Regions from separate parts of the Aliivibrio sp. S10_S31 genome, predicted to be linked through region 1. Evidence: predicted binding sites of a transcription regulator. Region 1 holds the regulator's gene; each other region holds the start of a gene.
The links. Region 1 encodes PurR, which represses purine synthesis genes. Its sites were predicted from a motif close to TNANGNAAACGTTTNCNTNA; they were not measured.

Region 1 (3,291 bases):
ATCGTATTTATTGCTGCTGTTGTTATTGCGATGCAAGCTGGGATCATGGCTTTACAATATGAAGAAAAATTAACTGGAAGTGCGTGGGCTACATTGACTCAAATTGTATGTGTCATATTAGTTTGGATTGCGGCAAGAAGTTGGAAACCAGTTAATCGAAATGCGTGGTGGCCATTAGTTCTTGTTATTCCTTTATGGATTGGAGGTTTACAACATGCAGCCTTGGTAGCATTGTCGATTACAGGGCTGATTGTGTGTTTACAAAGTATCGGAAGATCAAAGTATAGAAATTGGTTACCTATGCTATCTTGGCTTTTACCTGTTATTGGTTTTTCTACATTAATTATTTCGCCAAAGTTTGAAGTACCAAATTCAATTATGGTTTCTTGGCTAATGATATTATTAATTGGTTGGATTACTGATTTTATGATGCAAGTAGATGAAGAACCAGTCGATTAAGGCTGATAGTAGTGATTATGTTGTATTCTATGCGTTATAGAATACAACATAATAAAAATGAATCTAAAACAATATTAATTATAGCTGTTTTCTTAATTCATTACGTGTTTCTGCAGAAATTACAGACCAGTGCATTCCTTTTATAGCCCCTTCTAAAGACCATAATAATTCATCACTTACTGAACTTGAATGTGTTTGCTGTATTGCTTTATAAGCATTAACAGAGCCCGTGTTTTTCAGTTCTTCAACTGTTGTAATTCCTGCTTTTTTCAGCATTCTTTCTGTTGCAAGTCGTAAGTTAGGTAAATCTTTAATACGAGAAGGACCTGCTGATTTTTGTTTTTCTTTATCTTTTTTCGCTACATCTAAAGCAACAACCGCTTGAATCAAAATTGAATCTGGTTCATCCCAACATTCAGGAGATATAGCAAAATATTTTGTTACAACTGGGAATCCACGTTTTTTATAAACGTATGGTTCAAAGCCTTGTTCTTTAAATAAATTAATTGTTTCGTCACTTGCTCTTAAATGAAGCTTATCTTGAACTACAAGAGCAAACATGGTGTCGTCAATGAAGATTCCAAATCCCCCAAACATAGAGCGAGAAGTGATCTTTCCTAGTGAAGATAGTAGACGAAGTGAGTCTTTTAATACTGGTTTATCCATTGCAATAATTCTCGGTTAGTAAGTCTATGTCACTAAACAACTGAGCCCGAGGAAATAGTAGCAAGTTGAAAACTAAGTATTGTTATTTTAACGTAAAAATTAACAAGGGATAGAATCGACCACTTGCCGTCGGCAACCCCGCTACCTTATATAAATACTTAGGCCGGAAGCTTTGCGTCCTACATTTTCATGTAGTTTGCCATGTTCGTGACAAGATTGATGATATAGCAATCAATAAGAAATGTTGGAACAGAAAATTCATAAATGTGATATTAGTTCCAAAATATTTCATCGAAATTTGTTAGGTCGGTTCAACTTTTCTCTTATTTAATACTTTTAATATTGATATTTATAAAAATTCAGAGATCGATAGTCAGTATTTATAGGTTTTTTATTATTGAGAATTAAGATTGAGTTTAGTAAGCATAAAAAAACCATGCTCGTTGGCATGGTTTTTATTATGAAGTCAGGCAAATTATTTAAGGCGATTTAAAACACTGCTACGTGTAACAACCTCTGGTTGCATTTCGAATATACGTCTTTCATGATCTTTATCTTTAATTCGTTCCAACAAAATCTCAACCGCTGTTTTACCTACACGGCGTTTAGGTTGATGGATCGTTGTTAATGGTGGTGAGAAATACGCAGACAATTCAATATTGTCATAACCGATAACTGAAATATCTTCAGGTACACGTAAGCCTGATTGTTGAATCTTACTAATTGCAGCTAATGCCATAATGTCATTAAAACAGAATAGTGCAGTAGGGCGTTTGCTTTCTTCAATAGAAAGAATTTTGTCAACCGCCTTAGATGCAGACGCACACTCAAAATCACCTTCTAGAATCCATTCTGGATTAAAAGATAAATTTGCATCAGCATGAGCTCTTTCAAAACCTCGAACTCGTTCTTTACAAGTCACTTTATCAGCTTGACCTGTGATACATGCAATATGAGTGTGACCATTTTCAATAAGATGCTTCGTCGCTAAGTAACCGCCTTCTTCTGAATTATCAATGATCTTGTCTGTACGCGGGCTATCAGGACCCCAGTCCATAATAACCATTGGTAGCTCGGTGTTTTTTTCAAGTAAGGTCAGTAATTGTTCATTTAAATCTGAACACATTACAAGTAGGCCATCTACTCGTTTTTCCGCCAACATTCTTAAATAGTGTTTTTGTTTTTCTAGGTCGCCTTCAGTATTACACATGAATAGTGTGTAACCTTGCTTGTAACAATAGTTTTCAACACCATGCATTACTTCTGCAAAAAATGGGTTAAATGATTGTGTTACTAACATACCAATAGTACGTGTTGTATTACACTTTAAGCTGCGTGCTACCGCACTTGGAGCATAGTTTAATTCTTCAACTGCTTCCCAAACACGTTTTTGTGTTGCTTCAGCAACAAAGCGCGTTTTATTTATCACGTGAGAAACGGTGGTTGTTGAAACTGCTGCCAGCTTCGCCACATCTTTAATAGTAGCCATATATAAACCTTATAATAGGTAATAAGGGGCTATTTATTTTCCAACAAAAAAGGTGTAGCTCTAAACTAGAAGAACTGATGGAAGATAAATAGGCCCTGGTTAAAAATGAAAAAAACCGCGTAAAATGCGGTTTTCATTTCAATACAAATTTTATCGTTTGCGATCACATTTTATCTTTAAAGCATAGTGCAAACAATTACTGATTTAATAAATTTTGATATTGCTTTTGATTTATATCACATATTTTTTAACATAAATAATAAAAGCAATTATCTTATATTATTCGCCAGCAAGAAATTTCACATCTAGCTTTAGGAATGTAACAAGTAAGCCTGTTACTGCAGCATAGAAACCAAATTTATCTCTTTCGATGCAAATTTCATTAAATCGAGGTGTCCAACTTAACAGTTGCTCATTAATAAAGGTTAGTTGAGCATTCATATAAGTTTCAAATTCATCTTCAGAAGCTTGCTGATTTGTCATCACAATTAAATTACCTAAAAAATCTAATTCAATGGCAATGTGGTCAGCAGGCTCATTAAATTCAGCTTTTTGTGCAATATTGTATTTTGTAAGCCATTCACGCATATCTTGAGCAGGTTTTGCGTTTAGTAAACCTGATTTATCAAGATACATAGAAGCGTACGGTAGCGCACTACTTTTATCTGAGCCTAAAA
Region 2 (3,291 bases), on a different contig from region 1:
TCATTTCGATACCAGAACGGTCAATCGCTGGGTTATTTGCTTTTAGCGTTTTCGCATCACGGTGCATCTTAGGTGTTTTACCTAATAAAATGTCCATTGGCATGTCGATTGGCGTGTTGTCGAAATGTGAATCTTCAAGTTTAAGTTCACGCTCTTCTGTTGCTTTACCAACTACGGCATATGGTGCGCGTTCACGCTTACAGATAGCGTCGAACGTTGCCATGTCTTTGTCTGCAACCGCCATTACGTAACGCTCTTGAGATTCGTTACACCAGATCTCAAGTGGACTCATGCCCGGCTCATCATTTGGCACGTCACGTAGGTTGAAGATACCGCCACGCTCGCCATCGTCTACTAACTCAGGAAGTGCATTTGAAATACCGCCTGCGCCCACATCGTGGATGAATGCGATTGGGTTCGCATCGCCTAACTGCCAACAACGGTCGATAACTTCCTGACAACGACGTTCCATCTCTGGGTTTTCACGTTGTACCGAAGCGAAATCAAGATCTTCAGAAGAAGAACCAGAATCCATTGAAGATGCCGCACCGCCACCAAGACCGATGTTCATCGCTGGACCACCTAGAACGATAAGGCTTGCACCTACTGGGATCTCTTTCTTCTGAACGTGCTCGTCACGGATGTTACCTAGGCCACCAGCTAGCATGATTGGCTTGTGATAACCGCGAACTTCTTCACCTGCGTGAGAATTAACTTTCTCTTCGTAAGTACGGAAGTAACCTAGTAGGTTTGGACGACCAAATTCGTTGTTGAATGCTGCGCCACCAAGAGGACCTTCAAGCATGATATCCAGAGCAGTAACGATACGGCTTGGCTTACCAAAGTCTGTTTCCCAAGGTTGAACAAAGTTAGGGATCTTAAGGTTAGATACAGAGAACGCTACAAGACCCGCTTTTGGTTTACCACCAATACCTGTTGCGCCTTCATCACGGATTTCACCGCCTGAACCTGTTGATGCGCCCGGCCATGGAGAGATAGCCGTTGGGTGGTTGTGCGTTTCAACCTTCATCAAGATGTGTGTTTTCTCTTGGTGGTAGTTGTACTGACGAGTTTCTGGATCTGGGAAGAAACGACCAACTTCAGAGCCAGTCATAACTGCTGCATTATCTTTATATGCAGAAAGTACGTTATCAGGAGTAACTTCAAACGTATTTTTGATCATTTTAAACAGTGATTTTTCTTGCTTAACGCCGTCGATAGTCCAGTCAGCGTTGAAGATCTTGTGACGACAGTGTTCAGAGTTCGCTTGTGCAAACATCATAAGTTCGATGTCTGTCGGATTACGCTCAAGTTTTTCAGTAAAACTTTCAAACAGGTAATCAATCTCATCTTCAGCCAAAGCAAGACCAAGGGTAACGTTTGCGTCTTCAAGCGCTTTACGGCCACCAGTTAGTAGATCGACTTCTGTATACGGTGCAGGTTCAGATACAGCAAATAACGCTGATGCTGATTCGAAGTCAGTGAAAACCACTTCCATCATGCGGTCATGAATAATTGCTTTTAATTCAATCAATTGAAGTTCTGATAACTCTTCAGAGCTTTCAATATAAAATGCCGTTCCACGCTCTAAACGTGCAATTTTATCTAAACCACAGTTATGAGCAATATCAGTAGATTTTGAAGACCAAGGAGAGATCGTTCCTGGACGAGGAGTGGTAAGAAGCAATAAGCCTTCTGGCTCATGTTCTTCAATGGTTGGACCGTAAGTTAGTAATTTTTCTAATTTCTGTACTTCAGACGCATCAAGCTCTGCTGTTACATCAGCAAAATGTGCAAACTCAGCATAAATACCAGTAACAGGTAAACTCAGCTCGCGACAAAGCTCAAGCAGCTTGTTAACACGAAATTCAGATAGAGCAGGTGAACCACGCAAAATTCTCATGTACTAGGTCTCTTTGGCAATGAATTAAAGGTAATATTGGAATAGTTTCATGAGATTAGATGTATATAACTCAATTAAATACTCATGGCTCATAGTGACTATGCCGATGTTACCTCTGCTATTGCGAGCGCATTATAAAGGATTTTTTTTTGTGAAGTAACACCAAAAGCAACCGTTTGCGTATTTTTTTTAAAAAAAAGGGTAACGAACCGTAATTTCCTTAAAATAGGACAATAATTAACCATACAATGCACTTTATCTGTCTCAATATCTAATTATTGTTGTAATTTGTTACCGCACTTTTGCCTCTTTATTTACCATTTGATATAACTACGCCTTAAATTTTAAAAAGAGCATCCTGACTTGAGCCGCATTCGACATCACCGATTCATACAATCTTGTTTGGTTATTTCTACCCTTTTAATTACCTTAACCGGTTGTCAGGTAGAATCTGAACCCAAAACCAAACTAGAGCAAATTAGAGAACGTGGCATCTTACGAGTCAGCACATTAAATAACCAACTTTCTTATTACATTGGTTCAAATGGTCCTACGGGATTAGATTATGATCTTGCTAAAGCATTTGCTGAAAAGTTAGAAGTAAAGCTAGAGATCACCCCTGCGTATACTTATTCAGGCTTATTTCCTGCATTGGAGCGTAATGAAGTCGATATCATTGCAGCCAACATGACAATTACCCCTGAACGCTTACAAAAATTCCGTCCAGGTCCTGTCTACTATTATGTCAGCCAACAAGTCGTTTATAAGAAAGGAAGTTGGCGACCACGCAATATAAAAAACCTAACTCAACTTGATGAAAACCTTACCATTGTTAAAGATTCAAGTTTTGAAGGTACGCTTATAAAATTAAAAGAAAAGTACCCAAATCTTGATTGGAATACCGCAGCAGATACTGATGTGAGCGAACTTTTGAAAAAAGTAGCAACAGGTGAAATACATTACACCTTAGCTGATTCAGTAGAATTATCACTCACTCAACGTATTCATCCCGATCTGGCTGTTGCTTTTGAAGTTACAGAAGATCAACCCGTGGCATGGTTCTTACAACAAACCGAAGATGACAGCTTACAGGCGCTATTAATTGAATTTTTTGGTGAGTTGAAAGAAAGCGGTAAACTTGCCCTTCTTGAAGAAAAATATTTTGGCCACGTAGAGTCTTTTGATTATGTAGATACTCGCGCCTTTATCCGTGCATTAGAAAGCAAACTACCAAAATGGGAACCGCTATTTAAAAAATACGCAGGTGATTTTGATTGGCGATTCCTTGCAGCTCTTTCTTATCAAGAGTCTCATTGGAACCCTCTTGCTAAATCACCAACTGGGGTTCGTGGTATGATGATGCTAACTCTACCAACAGCCCAATCTGT
Region 3 (3,291 bases), on a different contig from region 1:
CTAGGGACTAGGGACTAGGGACTAGGGACTAGGGACTAGGGACTAGAAAAAATAAAGGTTGCGACTTTATGATCGCAACCTTTTTTTATTTCAAATTTAATAATTAACTTAAAGTGACAAAATCACACCGGCAATCGCTGCACTCATTAAATTAGCTAATACACCTGCGGTAATCGCTCTGAAACCCATTCTCGCAATAAATGAGCGACGTTCAGGAACAAGACTACCTAAACCACCAATCAAAATTGCCATGGTTGAAATATTTGCAAAACCGCACAAAGCAAATGTAACTATCGCAACAGAATGTGGACTTAGCTGATCTTTCACTTCCATTAATTGAATAAAGGCAACAAATTCATTTACCACGATCTTATTACCGATTAATGAACCAGCAAGAATTGCTTCATTCCATGGCACACCTAAAATGAAAGCAACAGGAGCAAACAAGTAACCAAGAATTAATTCAAAACTAAGTTTGATACCAAAGATATCACCAACGTGTCCTAGTAAGCCGTTAAGTAAAGCAATCACACTGACAAACGCTAATAACGTCGTACCTACCGCAACAGCGATACGCAAACCAGACATAGCACCATCAGCTAATGCTTCAAATACATTAGTTGCATGATCAATCTCAACAGACGTGATCTCATCATCATTATTTGCTTCATCACCCGGTGGAACCATCATCTTAGCCATTAATAATCCTGCTGGTGCAGACATGAATGCAGCAGAAATAAGGAAATTAAGATCCACACCTAATGAGGCGTAACCAACCATGGTTCCGCCAGCTACCGAGGCTAAACCACATGTCATTACAGCAAAGAACTGAGAATCGCTCATGTGCTTTAAGTAAGGTTTAACAACAAGTGGAGCCTCAACCATGCTTACAAAGATGTTAGCCGTTGCTGCAAGTGATTCTGCGCGTCCTGTACCGAGTAATCGTTGTAGTCCACCACCAATAAAGTTAATTACTTTTGGCATGACTCCAATATGATAAAGAGCTGAGATAAGAGCAGAGAAGAAAATGATGATACCAAGAACATTAATGGCAAATACAAAGCCTACTTTTCCTGTTGCTAAACCACCAAATAAAAAGGCAATGCCTTGCTGGCCGTAATCAATCACACCTGACACACCAGCAGTAACTGAATTTAATACTTCTTTACCTGCAGGAACATACAGAACCAATAAAGCAAAGATAATTTGTAATCCGAACGCCAAAGAGACGGTTCTAAGAGGGATATTGCGGCGATCTGTCGAACACAAATAAGCAAACAGTAGAATGGCAAAAATACCAAGTAAAGATGTCATGATAGAAACCTATGCTATCGAAAATGAGTCCGCATTCTAATCCGCAAAGGTTTGCGTGCAAGTCGACTTTGCTATCACTCTGTTAATGAGACGCAGGTCACATTACGTGCAGTAATTAACTGATTGATTTCTTGTAATAAAAACAATCAGAAATACGATTGTTTCCATATGGAAAAGATATTTATTTCATGGCACATAATCGCTGTAACTCATTGATTAAAAAGGCAACAATTTAAAGTATAAAATTCAATCAATGAGGAATAGCAAACGTTACAATTTCACTCGCTTCATGAGCGCTTTATCCCAATATGGCGGTTGTCCTATATGTTCACGTAGAAAATCGATGACCGCACTTATCTTTCTTGGAAGGTGTTTTCGACTTGGGTATACCGCATAAATTGGCATTTTCTGACTTGCTTTCCAATCCGGTAATAACTGAATCAGTTTGCCATCATTAAACTCATCAGTTAGCAAATAACTGGCTAAATAAGCAATTCCCCATCCAGATATAGCCGCATCTCTCACGGCTTCTGCTAAATCAACTCGATAATTGCCAGACACTTTTACACATAACGCCTCATTTCCTTTACTGAAATCCCAATGGCTGTAGTCACGATGACGACTCTGGTAAGTAAGGCAATTATGCTCAACAAGATCTAAAGGATGATGAGGTACTTTTTTATCAATGAGGTAATCAGGAGATGCAGCTAAGACAAAATTAGAGTCAGCTAATCGCTGTGCTACATAACCTTCTGGTAAGTCTTCGAAATTGGTTACCCACAAGTCTAAACCATCTTTAAGCATATCAGCTCTATGATCAAATAAACGCACTTCAACTTGCAAGTCAGGATATTGATGACGCAGCTTATCAATGGCTGGAATAATATGCATAGTGCCAAAAGATTGAGATAAGCCTAAACGTAAGATCCCAGTCACTTCATCACGTTCATCATCCATAATGGCGCTGGCTTCTGTCATTGCACTGTATATCTTCTCGCAATACAAAAAAAACTGCTGACCTGCATCCGTTAAAGTGAGTGAACGCGTGGTTCTATGTACTAATTTTACATTAATGGTTTCTTCAAGAGCTCCGAGCTGCTTACTGACATGTGACGTTGATACGCCCATTTGCTTTGCTGCAGCAGTAAAACTCCCAGCTTTAGCTAAGGCGTAAAATATCACCATTTGGCTGGCTCGTTCATGCATCTATCTGCTCCTCAAACTCAAAGAAAAATTGGGGCGCAGATAGTAACACTAGATGGTAAAGCTAAGCTAATTTTTGGCATTTTATAAAAATAAAATTAGGATTCTTTGAAAGGTAATCATAACGCTCAGGAGACATATCTTTAACTACCTCAGATACCTTTCCTTCAGATACTTGTGTCACAACTAAACCAGATTTTGTTATCGCTTCAATTAATTCAGTTAAAGAACGGCGATAAAATCGAACTTCAAGCGGCTCACCGACAGTGTCCCACATCTCTGTGATCAACTCTCTTTCAAAATAATTACCAGAAAGAGAACATTCAAAATCAGCAAAAGGGTGATGAGTAGAAAAAGCAAAGCTCCCACCATTTTTTAAAACACGCGCAACATCATTAAAAAGTACCGAAAGATCCTCTAAATAATGAATCATCAGTGGTGAAATAATCAAATCAGCACTTCCGCTTTCTTCTTTTATTAAACCGATGGAGACATCTTGTGCATAAGCGCTAATACGCTCACCAAATTTGCGCTTAACTATTTCGACCATTTCAGGAGAATAATCAATACAAGTTAATTTTGATGCCCCACCTTTAATTAGGTAATCTGCATAAACGTCTGAACCACAGCCCAAGTCAATCACATCACACTCACTCACATCACCAATAATAGCTTGTAATGATGGTCGTTCTAAGTGTGCATTGTAAATGTTATCTTGAACTGCTGTGTCGTATTGCTCTGCGAATGTTGTGTACATACTCGACATCAATTACT

Region 2: a site for PurR is predicted at 2,068-2,087, ahead of purL (phosphoribosylformylglycinamidine synthase). Genes of this name have one in related genera too.
Region 3: a site for PurR is predicted at 1,354-1,373, ahead of HC728_RS00300 (NupC/NupG family nucleoside CNT transporter). Genes of this name have one in related genera too.

The regions. Positions count from the first base shown of each region.
Region 1 covers NZ_JAAUWR010000008.1:98,421-101,711, forward strand. The annotation lists gene HC728_RS09020 (hypothetical protein) at 1-459, shown strand, start outside; gene tfoY (DNA transformation protein TfoY) at 538-1,125, opposite strand; cyclic di-GMP riboswitch class I at 1,254-1,336, opposite strand; gene purR (HTH-type transcriptional repressor PurR) at 1,601-2,614, opposite strand; gene torD (molecular chaperone TorD) at 2,894-3,291, opposite strand, start outside.
Region 2 covers NZ_JAAUWR010000002.1:292,776-296,066, forward strand. The annotation lists gene purL (phosphoribosylformylglycinamidine synthase) at 1-1,903, opposite strand, end outside; gene mltF (membrane-bound lytic murein transglycosylase MltF) at 2,267-3,291, shown strand, end outside.
Region 3 covers NZ_JAAUWR010000001.1:62,527-65,817, forward strand. The annotation lists gene HC728_RS00300 (NupC/NupG family nucleoside CNT transporter) at 109-1,314, opposite strand; gene HC728_RS00305 (LysR family transcriptional regulator) at 1,585-2,520, opposite strand; gene HC728_RS00310 (class I SAM-dependent methyltransferase) at 2,582-3,283, opposite strand.